Regions from separate parts of the Streptomyces sp. NPDC056628 genome, predicted to be linked through region 3. Evidence: riboswitches for the same ligand, from Rfam matches in the RefSeq annotation. Region 3 holds a riboswitch; each other region holds the start of a gene.
The links. Region 3 has a riboswitch for cobalamin ahead of ACFRAC_RS10200 (ribonucleoside-diphosphate reductase subunit alpha). Riboswitches for the same ligand answer to the same signal wherever they lie in the genome.

Region 1 (3,792 bases), on a different contig from region 3:
GCTGGTGGTGTCGACACGGACGGTGCGCTCACTCATCGTCGCCACTCCCCTCGTCCGCCACACCGTCGTCCACCGCCCGTGGCGCCACCACAGTGAGCAGGGACCATCCGAACGTGAACACACTCAGCAGACCCAGAGGGCAGATCACAACGATGGTGACCGCACCCAGCGGGCCCGCGCAGGGCCCGTCCATGAGCGCGACGAGAAGCATCAGTACGACGAGAAGCACCTGACACGACACCAGGAGTCCCCAGGCTCCCACAATGGCCCAGGCGCGGTCGCGACGCTGCCGGTGGTCGCCCGGCCCGAAGGCGATGCGGCGCAGCGCCCAGACACAGGCAGGGGTTGCGACCGCGAGGGCACCGAACATCGGGCCGCTGTAGTACAGCCCGGGCCACGGACCGACGGAGGCACGCACCCCGTCACAGGCAACCTCCATGACACGCCCCGCCCCGCCTGTCCGGTCACGGGCCGAGGAGGCTGTGACAGCGCCCATGACCAGCAGCGCGAGAAGAGAGCACGCCTCCAGCACGAGCAGGGGCGTCATGCGTGGCGGCACATGGTCGCGCACCAGGCGCGGAGCAAGACTGGCAGTGCGGACCGCTTCCTGAGGACGCAGAGTCAGGGCGTCACCTATCAGGACGCCTCCCACCGCGCACAGGCCGAACGCGGTGACGGCCAACACAAGAGGCGTGGTGATGTCGCCGCTCTCGATCGTGAGCAACTGCCGTGCGATCTCGATACCGATCGCCAGGCCGGACCATCGGGCGTAATGGTCGGCGTGGTCGAGGAACCGGGACTGGAGCGGGACGGTGTCGAGCACGTGAAGATCCCCCAAGGCACCTTGTACCAAACGATGGATACAAGATGCCCTGCTCCGAAAACTTGTGTCAAACCATCGACACAAGAAAGCACCGACACCTCCGCCAGACGAAACCCGCCTCGCGTCATCCACCAGCCCACCAAAGCCCCACTCCCCCAACCGAGCCCGCGAGACGAGGACCACCCCGGACACCGCCAACGGCGGCTGACCCCATGCCGACCTCGGCGACACGCAGACCCGAACCCGCCGTCCCCAGCCATGGGAGGGCGACGGCCAGGAGGACGCCGCGCATCGCGGCCGAGAAGCCGCCGATGCGCAAGCCGAGCACGCCCCTCGCCGCGAGCAATTCCGGGGTCCGACCGGGCCGCCGCGAACAGCGCGCACCCGCAGTCGAACACGACGGCGCTGAGTGCCAGGAGCAGGAGTCCGAACCATGTCGTTCGCAGGGTCGGGTACCCCCTGGGCAGCGTCACCAGCGGCCTGCCCCCCTCCGCCACGGGGGTCAATAGGCCCTATCCGGGGCACAGGGAGCCGACGGCGTGAGGCAGGAGCGAATTCGCGCGGCACCGTTGCAAGGCCGCGGGTTCATCCTCTTCGAAGCGCCGGAGCACGTCGTCCACCCGATGGCCCGGTGGGCGCGAGCCGCGTCCACGATGCGGTGCGGAACACCCCGGGGACGCCGCGACCGGCGCTGACGCCCGTACCGGAAACCGCCCAGGCGGTTCTGGACCAGCGGCACGGCTTCTCAGGGTGGACAGCGCGGCGAAGCTGCGGCGGATGGCCGAGGAGGCGGGGTTCGGCCGCGTGCAGGTCTTCGGCGGGTCCGACGGGCGCCCTTACGACGAGAACGCTGAACGACTCGCTCTCCGGGCCGTACGCGAAGCGTGAGCGAGGCATGGTGCGCGCGGCCGCGGTCCGCGCGCCCTTTTGCCGGCGCCGCGGGGAATCGTAAGATCACCTGGTCATCGCCGCGACGGGAGACAGGAAGCCGGTGCGAATCCGGCACGGTCCCGCCACTGTGACCGGGGAGCGCCCCTCCGACACGCCACTGCGCACCGCGCGGGAAGGCGGAGGAAGCGTCGATCCGGGAGTCAGGACACTGGTCCGTCGCGGGCCCGATCCGAGGAGCGCGGACTCCAGGAGGCTTCACGTGTCCCAGCTGTTCACCCCTGCCCGCACGCGCGGGTTTCTTCGTGCCACGGCTGCTGCCGTGGCTCTGTCGTCAGTGCTGCTGACCACGAGCTGCGGAGCGGCCGACGAGAGCGGCGGGGACGCGAAGGCGACCTCGGCCGTGCCCGAGGGTTTTCCAGTCACCATCGACAACTGCGGCGTGAAGACGACGTACGACAAGCCACCGTCACGGGTGGTCACCATCCACCAGCACCCGGCGGAACTCATGCTCGCCCTCGGCCTGAAGGATCGCATGGTCGGCACGGCCTTCCCCGACTCCGCGGTTCTGCCCGAGCTGAAGAAGGATTACGAGGCGGTTCCCGAACTGGCGCGGAAGGAACCGTCGTTCGAGAAGGTCCTGGATGCCGAACCCGAACTTGTCTACGGCGGCTACGGCAGCGCCTTCGCCGAGAAGGAGGGCCGCTCCCGCACAGCGTTCGCCGACGCGGGCATCGACACCTACCTCAACCGTGAGTACTGCGGCAAGAAGAAGGTGACGATGAAGGACACCTACGACGAGATCCGCACCATCGGCAAGATCTTCGGTGTCTCGGAGCGGGCCGACAAGCTGGTCACCGACCTCAAGGGCCGCGTCGGCAAGGCCGCAGGCACGGTCGAAGGCGAGCCCGAGGTGCCCGTCTTCGTCTACGACAGCGGCGACAAGGCCGCGTTCACCGCGGGCGGCAAGAGCCTGGGCACCGAGCTGATCCGCCTGGCCGGCGGCGAGAACGTCTTCGCCGACCTCGACGACGTCTTCGGCGATGTCTCCTGGGAGCAGGTCATCGAGCGCAAACCGGAGGTCATCGCCATCTACGACTACGCGGGTGCCGGAAGCGTCGAGCAGAAGAAGCGGTTCCTGCTGTCCCAGCCCGCGCTCGCCAACGTACCCGCTGTCAGGAACAAGCGGTTCGTCGTTCTGCCGCTGACCGCCACCCTGGTGGGAATCCGCTCGGCCTACGCGGTCGACGACCTGGCCCGCGGACTGCACCCCGAGAGCTTCCGGTGACCCGGACCGCCACCAGCACGTCCGCCGAGGGGAGGATCCAACCACGTAAGACCACCCAGCCAGGAGAGGGCCGCACACGGCTGGCCGTCACGCTGCTCGTACTCACCGCCCTGCTCGTCGTCTCCACCACTGCGGGACTTGCGGTCGGCTCCGTCCAGGTGCCACCCGGCCAGGTGTGGGGCATCGTGACGCACGCACTGGGTGCCGACTGGCAGCAGCCGGACTGGTCGCGGGCCCGGGAGACCATCGTGGTCGACGTGAGGGCGCCGCGGGTGCTGCTCGGTGCGGTCACCGGCGCCGGCCTTGCGGTGATCGGCACCGCCCTTCAGGCCCTGGTGCGCAACCCGCTCGCCGAGCCGTACCTGCTCGGGGTGTCCTCGGGGGCGTCCCTCGGCGCGGTCTCCGTCATCGTGTTCGGGGCCACCTTTTTCGGTCCCGTCTCCCTGTCGGTGGCAGCCTTCGTTGGGGCCTTGGGCGCACTCCTGCTCGTGTACGCCACCGCCCGCACCGGCGGACGCATCACCTCATCGCGTCTCGTGCTGTCCGGCGTGGCGATCGCGGCGATGCTCACCGCGGTCCTCGACCTGCTGTTGCTCACCACCGACCGGGGCAACGAGACCCGCGCGGTCCTCGCCTGGACGCTCGGCGGCCTCGGCGGGGTGAACTGGGGCACGCTGTGGCTGCCGAGCACGGCCTTGCTGCTCGGTGTCGGCGTCCTCATGGCGCAGGCACGCAACTTGAACCTGCTGCTGGCCGGCGAGGAGGCAGCCACCACCATGGGGCTGGACGTGGC
Region 2 (3,792 bases), on a different contig from region 3:
CCGTCCACGGCGACGTGCTGGTCACCAAGGTCCTGCTCCCGGCCATCGCCGCCCCGATCGTCGCGGGCCTCGCGGCCCTGCTGGCCACGCGGCTCACCTACACGCTCGGCAGGAAGGCCGACGGCGAGGCCTCGAAGAAGGGCTACCGCGCCGGTCAGATCGCCTCCGCGGGCCTCGTCTCCCTCGCCCACGGCACCAACGACGCCCAGAAGACCATGGGCATCATCACCCTCGCCCTCATCGCGGGCGGCGCCCTCGCCCCCGACTCGGACCCGCCCACCTGGGTCATCCTCTCCGCCGGCCTGGCCATCGCGCTCGGCACCTACCTGGGCGGCTGGCGGATCATCCGCACGATGGGCAAGGGCCTGACCGACCTCCAGCCGCAGCAGGGCTTCGCCGCCCAGACCAGCGCGGCGACGGTCATCCTGGCCTCTTCCCACCTCGGCTTCTCCCTGTCCACCACGCACTCCGTCTCCGGCTCCGTGATGGGCGCCGGTCTGGGCCGCAAGGGCGGCGTGGTCCGCTGGTCCACGGCCACCCGGATGTTCGTCGCCTGGGGCCTGACCCTGCCGGCCGCCGCGCTGGTCGCCGCGCTCGCCGAGTACGTGACGGGTCTCGGCAAGTGGGGCACCGCCGCCGTCGCGGTCTTCCTGGTCGCCTCCAGCGTCGCCATCTGGAAGATCTCCCGCCGCGAGGTCATCGACCACACCAACGTCACCGACTACGACGAGCCCGCCGGAGTGGTCACCACCGCCATGGCCGCCGTGACCCCGCCCCCCGCGGGCACGGTGACCGAGGACCTCGCGGTCACCCTCCCGGCACCGGCATCCGGACCCGAGCCCTCCAAGGCCTCCGTCTGACCTCCGGTCCTCCCTCCCGGCAACACAAGGAAGCAGCATGAAGATCGACTGGGCGTCCCTCGGCTCCGTCTTCGGTGTCAGTCTCGTCGTCACGGTGGCCCTGGTGGGCCTGTTCACCCTCGGCATCGCGGGCCTCTCGCGCCGCGAACGGGCGGTCGCACAGGGCGACTCGGCCGCGCTCGCGGTCACCGGCGCCTACGCGTGCTTCGCGGCGTGCACGGCGGCCGTGGCGTACGGCATCTATCTCATCGTGGCCTGACGTACGGCGCGCGACTCCTGAGGTGCGTGACGGGACACCGTCGCGCACCTTCGGTGTGTGTGGGCCTGCGCACACTCTCCCGTCGCAGGTCACAGGCAAGTTGACGGCCGTCGCGACCCATGGTGGACTTCCGGAGCCATCTACGGCGGCAGAAGAGGAAGCCGGTGCGAATCCGGCGCGGTCCCGCCACTGTCACCGGGGTAGTAACCCCCGGGAGCCAGGAACTCTCGCCGCCGGTCTCGTCGAACCAGGGCGTGGACACCCTGAGTGAGGACATCACGCGATGCTCGCCTGCCGCTCGTCACGCAGTACCGGACCCCTGTCCGACGCCACCACCGGCTGAACCCCATGCGTGCCGAACGCGTCTTCGCGTACGGCGCCGCCGCCGGACTCCTCGGTGACCTGCTGCTCGGCGATCCACGCCGTGGGCATCCGGTCGCCGCGTTCGGACGTGCCGCGGGCGCCGTGGAACGAGTGTTGTGGCGCGACCACCGCGCCTGGGGTGTGCTGCACACCGCCGTGTGCGCCGGTGGCGCCGTGGCGGCCGCCGCGCTGGGCGCACGTGCCGTGCGCCCCTCCCCCGCCGCCTCCGTCGCCCTGACCGGCGCCGTCACCTGGGCCGTCGTCGGCGGCACGTCGCTCGCCCGGGAGGCCCGGGCCGTCGGACGTGCCCTGGAGGCCGGCGACGTCGAGGCGGCGCGGGCGCGGCTGCCGCATCTGTGCGGCCGGGACCCGCAGGCGCTGGACGCCGACGGGATCGCGCGGGCGGTCGTGGAGTCCGTCGCCGAGAACACCTCGGACGCCGTGGTCGGCGCCCTGGTGTGGGGAGCCGTCGCCGGCGTGCCGGGCCTCGCCGGGTTCCGGGCCGTCAACACCCTCGACGCCATGGTCGGGCACCGCTCCCCCGAGTACCGCCGCTACGGCTGGGCCTCGGCCCGTCTCGACGACGTCGCCGGCTGGCCGGGTGCCCGGCTGACCGCCGCGCTGGCCGCCGTCGCCGGGGGCGACCCCCGGGGCGCCGTACGGGCCTGGCGCGCGGACGCCCACCGGCATCCCAGCCCCAACGCGGGCCCGGTGGAGGCGTCGTTCGCGGGCGCGCTCGGGGTGCGCCTCGGCGGGACGCTGGCGTACGGCGGGCGGGTGGAGCACCGGCCCGTGCTGAACGGCGCCGCCGGACGGGCCGTCCGGGTCGCCGACATCGAGCGGGCCGTGCGTCTCTCGCGGCGGGTGGGGGTGCTCGCCCTGGGCGTGTGCGCCGGGGCGCGGCTCCTGCTCGGGCGGCGCGGGGCGAGAGGACGTGCCTCGTGAAGGGCGGGCTGCTCGTCGCCGGCACGACCTCCGACGCCGGCAAGAGCGTCGTCACCGCCGGGATCTGCCGGTGGCTGGTGCGCCAGGGCGTGAAGGTCGCGCCCTTCAAGGCGCAGAACATGTCGCTGAACTCGTTCGTCACCCGCGAGGGCGCGGAGATCGGGCGGGCGCAGGCCATGCAGGCCCAGGCGTGCCGCGTCGAGCCGACCGCGCTGATGAACCCCGTCCTGCTGAAGCCGGGCGGGGACCAGAGCAGTCAGGTGGTGCTGCTGGGCAGGCCGGTGGGCGAGATGAGCGCGCGCGGCTACCACGGCGGACGGCAGCAGCGGCTGCTCGCCACCGTGCTGGACTCCCTCGCCGAACTGCGGGCCACGTACGACGCGGTGATCTGCGAAGGGGCCGGTTCCCCGGCCGAGATCAACCTGCGGCGCACCGACATCGTGAACATGGGGATCGCACGCGGCGCGGGGCTGCCCGTGCTGGTCGTGGGCGACATCGACCGGGGCGGTGTCTTCGCCTCGTTCTTCGGGACCGTGGCGCTGCTGTCCCGCGAGGACCAGGAGCTGGTCGCCGGCTTCCTCGTCAACAAGTTCCGCGGCGACGTCTCGCTCCTCGAACCCGGCCTCGACATGCTGCACGGCCTCACCGGACGGCGGACGTACGGCGTCCTGCCCTTCCGGCACGGACTCGGCATCGACGAGGAGGACGGCCTGCGAGTGTCGCTGCGCGGGGCGGTGCGCGAGTCCGAGGTGGCCGCCCCGGTCGGCGAGGACGTGCTGCGGGTCGCCGTGTGCGCGGTGCCGCTGATGTCCAACTTCACGGACGTCGACGCGCTCGCCGCCGAACCGGGCGTCGTCGTGCGGTTCGTGGACCGGCCGGAGGAACTGGCCGACGCCGACCTGGTGGTGGTGCCCGGCACCCGGGGCACCGTCCGCGCCCTGGCGTGGCTGCGGGAGCGGGGGCTCGCGCGGGCTCTGGTGCGCCGGGCCGCCGAGGGCCGCCCGATCCTCGGTGTCTGCGGCGGCTTCCAGCTCCTCGGCGAGCACATCGAGGACGACGTCGAGAGCCGTGCCGGTCACGTCGACGGCCTCGGCCTGCTGCCCGTGCGGGTGCGGTTCGCCCGCGAGAAGACCCTGACCCGGCCCGCCGGTGAAGCGCTCGGCGAGCGCGTCGAGGGCTACGAGATCCACCACGGGGTCGCCGAGGTCCTGGCGGGTGAACCCTTCCTGGACGGCTGCCGGGTCGGTCAGACCTGGGGCACCCACTGGCACGGCTCGCTCGAGTCGGACGCCTTCCGGCGCGCCTTCCTGCGGGAGGTGGCGGCCGCCGCGGGCCGCCGCTTCGTGCCGGCGCCCGGCACCTCGT
Region 3 (3,792 bases):
GGAGTTGACCTGGAGGAACTCGCCGGACAGGGTCTCGCGCTTGAACAGGTTGGAGACCTGCGGCTCGATGCACTCGTAGACACCGGCGATGGAGGCGATCGTGGCGGTGGGCGCGATCGCCAGCAGCAGCGAGTTGCGCAGCCCGGTCGCGGCGATCCGCTCGCGCAGCGCGGCCCAGCGCGCGGGCCAGGTGAGCTCGACGTCGTAGTGGTCGGGGTGCAGCACGCCCCGCGCGGTCCGCGTCTTCTCCCAGGCGGGCAGCGGGCCGTCGCGCTCGGCGAGGTCGGCGGACGCCTCGTACGCGGCGAGCATGACGCGCTCGGCGATCCGGGTGGACAGCGCCTTGGCCTCGGGGGAGTCGAAGGGCAGCCGCAGCTGGAAGAGGACGTCCTGCAGGCCCATCGCGCCCAGGCCCACCGGACGCCAGCGGGCGTTGGAGCGGCCGGCCTGCTCGGTCGGGTAGAAGTTGATGTCCACGACCCGGTCGAGGAAGGTGACGGCCGTGCGGACCGTCTCGTCCAGGCGCTCCCAGTCGATGTCACCGTCGCGCACGAAGGCGCCGAGGTTGACCGAGCCGAGGTTGCAGACCGCCGTCTCCCCGTCGTCCGTGATCTCCAGGATCTCGGTGCACAGGTTGGAGGAGTGCACGACGTGCCCGGGCAGGGCGGTCTGGTTGGCGGTCCGGTTGGCGGCGTCCTTGAAGGTCATCCAGCCGTTGCCGGTCTGCGCGAGGGTGCGCATCATACGGCCGTACAGCTCACGGGCCGGGAGGGCCTTGCGCGCCAGCCCCGCGCGCTCCGCCTCGCGGTACGCCGCGTCGAACTCCTCGCCCCACAGGTCGACCAGTTCGGGCACGTCGGCGGGGGAGAACAGGCTCCATGGCCCGTCGGCCTCGACCCGGCGCATGAACTCGTCCGGGACCCAGTGCGCGAGGTTCAGGTTGTGTGTACGGCGGGCGTCCTCACCGGTGTTGTCCCGCAGCTCCAGGAACTCCTCGATGTCGGAGTGCCAGGTCTCCAGGTAGACCGCGGCGGCGCCCTTGCGCCGGCCGCCCTGGTTCACGGCGGCGACCGAGGCGTCCAGCGTCTTCAGGAACGGCACGATGCCGTTGGAGTGCCCGTTCGTCCCCCGGATCAGCGAACCCCGGGCACGGACGCGGGAGTACGACAGACCGATGCCGCCCGCGTGCTTGGAGAGGCGCGCGACCTGGTGGTAGCGGTCGTAGATCGAGTCCAGCTCGTCCTTGGGGGAGTCCAGGAGGTAGCACGACGACATCTGGGGGTGCCGGGTGCCGGAGTTGAAGAGGGTGGGGGAGGACGGCAGGTACTCCAGGCGGCTCATCAGCCGGTAGAGCGCGGCGACCTCGTCCACCGCCCCGGCGGTGTCGTCGGCGGCGAGACCGGCGGCGACGCGCAGCAGGAAGTGCTGGGGCGTCTCGATCACCTTGCGGGTGTGCGGGTGCCGCAGCAGGTAGCGGCTGTGGAGGGTGCGCAGACCGAAGTAGCCGAACCGGTCGTCGGCGGCGGGGTCGACGAGCGCGTCGAGCCGGGCGGCGTGCGTCCGGGCGAACGCGGCCGTCCGGTCGGCGACGAGGCCCTCGCGGTGCCCGGTCGCGACCGACTCGGTGAAGGTCGTCACGCCCTGCGAGGCCGCCTCGGCGGCGATGGAGCGGGTGAGCAGCCGCGCGGCCAGCCTGCTGTACGCGGGGTCCTCGGAGATGAGCCCGGCCGCCGCCTCGGTGGCGAGCTCGCGCAGCTCCGTCTCGTCGGCCCGGGCGGACCGGCCGCGCAGCGCGGCGGCGGCGACCCGGCCGGGGTCGGCGTCGGGGAGGTCGGCGGTCAGCTCGGTCAGGGTCCGCAACAGCGCGGCACCGGGACCCTCGTTCTCCGGTTCGGCCGCCGCTGAGGCCGGTTCGGCTGGCGCGATGGTCACGTGAGGCTCTCCCTCGCTCGGCACGGGGCCTTGCGGAGGCAGGGGGCAGCTCACGAGCGCACGGGGCGTCGCGTCCACCGGCCCATTCCACGAGGCCCGGACGTCGGAGCGCACCGGCCAGGGTGGCCGGGACGCACTGCCGGCAGGTCCTCGGACTGACGATGTGCACGCGACATGCACAAGTACACCGTTGCGGGACAGTTCCGGATTCGCACCGGATTCCCCTGCGGCGACAGCGAGCATGAGCATACATCTTGTGCTCGCCTGCCGCGCCACCCCTAGATGTTGTGGCGGACTGGTGTCAGAGCGTCAACTCATAGGTGAGGAGCATGAGGTCGGTCAGCTCCGGCAGGGGGTTCCAGTCCCGGTCCGGAGTGCGGACGAAGCCCATGCGCTCGTAGAGGCGGTGGGCGGAGCGCATGGTGGGCTGGGAGGAGAGGATCACCCGCACACAGCCCTCCGTGGCGCGGGCACGGTCGACGCAGGCGCGGACCAGCGCCTCGCCGGCGCCACGGCCCCGGGCCGCGTGGTCGACGGCGAGCATACGGATCTCCGCCTCGCCGCGGCGGGCCAGATCGGCCATCGGGCCGCCGTCCGGGACGAAGGTCACGCCGCCGAGGACGCGGTCGTGCTCGACGGCCACGAGCACCTGTGCGGCGGCCGCGCGCTTGGCCACGTCCTTGAGCTCGCCGAGGTAGTCGTCGCTCTCGCCGAAGTCGAGGAAGCCGTCCTGGAGATAGGCCCGTGCGGTGATCTCGCCGAGGATGCCGTACTCGCCGGGGTCCGCCTGCCGGATCACGATGTCCATACGGACGAGTCTGCCGTAGGGCGTGTCCCGCCGGTCGGGCCGGGCCCCCCGGCATCATCGACACGACAACCCCCGCGCACACGGCGGCGGGCCGCCGGATTTCTCCGACGGCCCGCCGTGTGCCGGTGGTTCAGTGGGCGGAGCCCGCCGTGGCCGGCGGCAGCTCCACCTGGACGCCGGGGTCGCCCGCGTCCGCCGTGTAGTCCTGCGGCTTCGTCTCGTCGACGCCCTCGGGGGCCTTCGCGGCCCTCAGGACGAAGGTCAGGACGACCGTGACCAGCACATTGAGCACGAACGCCGTCAGACCGATGTAGCCGATCTCACCGATGCCCGGGATCTCCTTGGCCGAGCCGCCGAAGTGCGGCTGGGTCGGGGACGCCACCCCGTACGCGGCGACCGTGCCGTAGATCATGCCGACCGCCCAGCCGGCCAGCAGCGCCCAGCGGTGGAACCAGCGGGTGAACAGGCCGCCGACCAGGGCCGGGAAGGTCTGCAGGATCCAGATGCCGCCCAGCAGCTGGAAGTTGATGGCGACCGTCTTGTCCATGGTGAGGACGAAGACCAGCGCGCCCACCTTCACCAGGAGGGACACGATCTTGGAGACCTTGGTCTCCTGGGCGGGCGTGGCGTCGGGTTTGATGAAGTCCTTGTAGATGTTGCGGGTGAACAGGTTCGCCGCCGCGATGGACATGATCGCCGCCGGCACCAGCGCGCCGATGCCGATGGCCGCGAAGGCCACGCCCGCGAACCAGTCGGGGAACATGTTCTCGAACAGCTGCGGGATCGCCAGCTGCCCGTTCTGCACCTTGATCCCGGCCGCGATCGCCATGAAGCCCAGCAGCGCCAGCAGACCCAGCATCAGGGAGTACAGCGGCAGGATCGTGGTGTTGCGCCGGATCACCTCACGGCTGCGCGAGGACAGCGTCGCGGTGATCGAGTGCGGGTACATGAACAGCGCGAGCGCGGAGCCCAGCGCCAGCGTGGCGTACGTCCACTGGCCCGCCTCGCCCGGGGCCAGCGCACCGCGCGGCGCGCCGGTGGCCGGGTTGGTC
Region 4 (3,792 bases), on a different contig from region 3:
TCGGGGATTCCCATCAGGACACTCCCATGCGGTCGAGGGTGGCGGACAGGACGGCGACGGCGTCACAGCCCGCGAAGACATGGCCGTCGACGCCGGGGTGGTCCCCGGGCCGCCCGGCGAGGAACACATGCGCGGCGCCGGCCGCCTTCAGCCGTCCGGCGACCTCGGCCGCCTGCTCCTCGTACACGGCGTCGCTGGAGCACAGGCACGCCTCGGTGGCGCCGCTCTCCTCGAAGGTGCCCTCGGTGACGGGCTCGATGCCGCCGGCCTGGAACAGGTTCGAGGCGAAGGTCAGGCGCGTGGTGTGGGCCGCGGCCGGGCCGAGCGCGGCCAGGTAGATCCGCGGCCGGGCGCCGGTCGCGGCCAGATGCGCGTCGGACCGGGCGCGCAGCGCCTCGTACGCCTCGTCGCGGCGCACGCGCGGCAGGCCCCCGGACGGCGGCTCGGGCGCGGGCTCGCGCACCACGGGCTGCTCGGCGAGATACGGGAACTCGCTGACACCGGTGACCGGTTCGCGGCGCTTCGCCAGCTTGCCGGTGCGGGCCTCCCAGGTGGCGGCCAGGTCGTCCCGCAGCCGGCCCGAGCGCAGCGCGGCGGCCTGGCCGCCCGCCTGTTCGATCTGCTGGAAGAACTCCCAGCCCGCGTGGGCGAGTTCGTCCGTCAGCCGCTCCACGTACCAGGAGCCGCCCGCCGGGTCGATGACCCGGGCCAGGTGGGACTCCTCGATGAGGATGGTCGAGGTGTTGCGCGCGATGCGCCGCGCGAACGCGTCGGGCAGGCCCAGCGCGTGGTCGAAGGGCAGCACCGTCACCGAGTCGGCGCCGCCGACGCCGGCCGCGAGCGTGGCGACCGTCGTGCGCAGCATGTTCACCCACGGGTCGCGGCGCGTCATCATCACCGGCGAGGTGACGGCGTGCTGCACCTGGGCGCTGGGTGCCCCGGACACCTCGGTCACCCGCGCCCACAGGCGGCGCGCCGCCCGCAGCTTGGCGATGGTCAGGAACTGGTCGGCGGTGGCCGCGTAGCGGAACTCCAGCTGGGCGGCGGCCTGTTCGACCGTCAGGCCGGCCTCGGTGAGCTCGCGCAGATACGCCACACCGGTCGCCAGCGCGGAACCGAGCTCCTGCGCGGCCGAGCCGCCGGCCTCGTGGTACGGCAGGGCGTCCACGGTCAGCGCCCGCAGCCCCGGGTACTCCTCGGCGCACCGCCGGGCCAGCACGGCGGCCGGCGCGAACGGGAGGGACCTGCCGGTGCGGGCCTCGTGGCCGAGCGGGTCGGCGCCGAGGTTGCCGCGCGCCGCGTCCTTGGCGACGCCGCGCTCCGCGTACAGGTCCAGCAGGGCGTGCGCGGCGGCCTCCGTCGCGGCGCCCGCGTCCAGGACGACCGGGGCGAGGTCGAGGTAGACGCCGTCGAGGGCCCGGCCGAGGGAGGACACCGGGATGCCGGCGTCGCCGAGGACCAGCCAGAGCGAGGTGACGCCGTTCTCCAGGTCCGCCAGCACCACGCCGTCCGTGGCCGTGGTGTGCCGCTGCCGTACGTCCCAGCCGCCGGCCGTGCTGCCCTCGGGGCGCCCGCCCCGGACGAACGGGGCGAAGCCGGGCAGGCCGGGGTCGGGCGCGGCGTCGCGCGCGGTGTACAGGGGGCGGGAGCGCATCCCGTCCTCGAGTGGGGTGGACAGGGCGTCCTCGGCAGCCGTCCCCGACACGTCCTTGCCCGCCTTGCGCAGCACACCCTCCACCAGGTGTTGCCACTGCTCATGGGTTGCGTCAGGGAACTCGGCGGCCAGCGAGAGCCCGTCGTCAGGCAGGACCGTCATGCTCGGATGCTAGGTCAGATCGTCAAAGGAGCAGCAGGGGGCACGGCTGTGACCTTGCCCTCTTCCAGATTGTGACCTGCGTCTCCGCGCTCCTCCGGGGCCTGCGCGGGCACGGCGAAGGAGCGGCTCACGGCCCCGGCTTGATAGCCTCGCGGAGCTGGTCGAGCCCTTTGCGGGGCCAGGGAATCCGGTGCGAATCCGGAACTGACGCGCAGCGGTGAGGGGGACGGGCGGGGCAGGCACGCCACTGGGAGACCGGGAAGGCGCCCCGCCGGGACGAACCCGAGTCCGAAGACCTGCCGGCACCTCCGCGCCCCCGGGCGGGGAAGTCCTCCGCAGGCCGGCTCCGCGTACGAGCCCCGACCCGAAGGCAGTCATGCCCGTACTCCCGCCCCCGCCGTCGTCCGAGCCGCCGCTCCCGGACCGGCGCCCCCCGTCCACGCCCTGCCGGGTCGTGCTCTGCCGCGACTGCTGCTGCGGCAGCCCGAAGGTGACCGGTGTCGACCATGCCCGCCAGGCGGCCCGGCTGAGGGAGAGCGTGCCCGTGCGCGTCTCGGACTGCCTCGACGTCTGCGACCACGCCAACGTGGTCGTCGTCCAGCCCTCCGCCGCGGCGCGGGCGGCGGGCGCCCGCCCGGTCTGGCTCGGCCTCGTCAACGATCCGGACGCCACCGAGGACGTCATCGCCTGGGTCCGGGCAGGCGGCCCCGGCGTCGCCCCCTGCCCCGAGATCCTCGGCCTCCACACCTTCCCCCCGCCCCCGTCCCGCGCCCCCCGGAACGACTGACCGTCAGCAAGGTCGTCGTCACCTCCACCGCCGGGCGCGTGCCGCCGGCCGTGCTGCCCCTCCCGCACACACGGGCCCCCAGGAGGGTCGGTGATCGGGACCCGTACAGCCGCAGCGGCCTGACCGGGCCGGGCGGCCTGATCCGGCCCGCCCGACCTCCACACCTTCACGCCACCCTCGCTCCACACCCCCATGAACGGTTGAACATCGAACGGGCGGTCACGGAAGATCGGACGGACCCGTCCGCGCCGACCGCGAGGTGACGCCCGCCATGTTCACCACCCGTCCCACCCTCCAGGGCACCTTCGGCATGGTGTCCTCCACGCACTGGCTGGCCTCGCAGTCCGCGATGGCGGTCCTGGAGCGCGGCGGCAACGCCTACGACGCCGCCGTGGCCGGCGCGTTCGTGCTGCACGTCGTCGAACCGCACCTGAACGGGCCGGCCGGCGAGGTGCCGATCCTCCTCGCCCCGGCGGGCGGCGAGGTGCGGGTGCTGTGCGGCCAGGGCGTCGCCCCCGCGGGCGCGACCGTCCCCCACTACCGGGGCCTCGGCCTGGACCTCGTCCCCGGCACCGGACCGCTGGCCGCCGCCGTGCCCGGCGCCTTCGACGCCTGGATGGTCCTGCTGCGCGACCACGGCACCCTGGCACCCGCCGACGTCCTGGAGTACGCCATCGGCTACGCCGAGCAAGGACACGCGCCCGTGGAGCGCGTCGGCGAGACCGTCGAGACGGTGCGCGAACTCTTCGAGACCGAGTGGACCTCCTCCGCCGAGGTGTACCTGCCGGACGGCGAGCCGCCCCGCCCCGGCACGCTCTTCCGCAACCCGGCGCTCGCCGCCACCTGGAAACGCCTGCTCGACGAGATCGCCGGAGCCGGCGACCGTGTCGCGCGGATCGAGGCCGCGCGCGCGGTGTGGCGCACCGGGTTCATCGCCGAGGCGCTGGTCCGGCAGGCGAACCGGCCCACCCTCGACACCAGCGGCGAGCGCCACACCGGCACCCTCACGGCCGACGACCTGGCCGGCTGGTCCGCCACCTACGAAGCGCCGGCGACGTACGACTGGAACGGCTGGACCCTGTGCAAGGCCGGGCCCTGGAGCCAGGGCCCGGTGCTCCTCCAGCAGCTCGCCCTGCTCCCGGCCGAACTGCCCCCGTACGGGTCCGCCGACTACGTCCACCTGCTCGTC

Region 1: linked by a shared signal. The riboswitch ahead of ACFRAC_RS28360 (ABC transporter substrate-binding protein) and the one ahead of ACFRAC_RS10200 (ribonucleoside-diphosphate reductase subunit alpha) in region 3 are both predicted to bind cobalamin.
Region 2: linked by a shared signal. The riboswitch ahead of ACFRAC_RS27735 (cobalamin biosynthesis protein) and the one ahead of ACFRAC_RS10200 (ribonucleoside-diphosphate reductase subunit alpha) in region 3 are both predicted to bind cobalamin.
Region 4: linked by a shared signal. The riboswitch ahead of ACFRAC_RS06970 ((2Fe-2S) ferredoxin domain-containing protein) and the one ahead of ACFRAC_RS10200 (ribonucleoside-diphosphate reductase subunit alpha) in region 3 are both predicted to bind cobalamin.

Annotation. Positions count from the first base shown of each region.
Region 1 covers NZ_JBHTWG010000030.1:66,348-70,139, forward strand. Annotated here, with positions in the region: gene ACFRAC_RS28350 (GntR family transcriptional regulator) at 1-36, opposite strand, end outside; gene ACFRAC_RS28355 (hypothetical protein) at 29-823, opposite strand; cobalamin riboswitch at 1,804-1,925, shown strand; gene ACFRAC_RS28360 (ABC transporter substrate-binding protein) at 1,974-2,999, shown strand; gene ACFRAC_RS28365 (FecCD family ABC transporter permease) at 2,996-3,792, shown strand, end outside.
Region 2 covers NZ_JBHTWG010000029.1:28,651-32,442, forward strand. Annotated here, with positions in the region: gene ACFRAC_RS27725 (anion permease) at 1-860, shown strand, start outside; gene ACFRAC_RS27730 (hypothetical protein) at 898-1,119, shown strand; cobalamin riboswitch at 1,226-1,369, shown strand; gene ACFRAC_RS27735 (cobalamin biosynthesis protein) at 1,468-2,427, shown strand; gene ACFRAC_RS27740 (cobyric acid synthase) at 2,424-3,792, shown strand, end outside.
Region 3 covers NZ_JBHTWG010000005.1:216,263-220,054, forward strand. Annotated here, with positions in the region: gene ACFRAC_RS10200 (ribonucleoside-diphosphate reductase subunit alpha) at 1-1,932, opposite strand, end outside; cobalamin riboswitch at 2,056-2,188, opposite strand; gene ACFRAC_RS10205 (GNAT family N-acetyltransferase) at 2,234-2,740, opposite strand; gene mctP (monocarboxylate uptake permease MctP) at 2,871-3,792, opposite strand, start outside.
Region 4 covers NZ_JBHTWG010000003.1:292,937-296,728, forward strand. Annotated here, with positions in the region: gene scpA (methylmalonyl-CoA mutase) at 1-14, opposite strand, end outside; gene ACFRAC_RS06965 (methylmalonyl-CoA mutase family protein) at 14-1,816, opposite strand; cobalamin riboswitch at 1,958-2,135, shown strand; gene ACFRAC_RS06970 ((2Fe-2S) ferredoxin domain-containing protein) at 2,193-2,603, shown strand; gene ACFRAC_RS06975 (gamma-glutamyltransferase family protein) at 2,875-3,792, shown strand, end outside.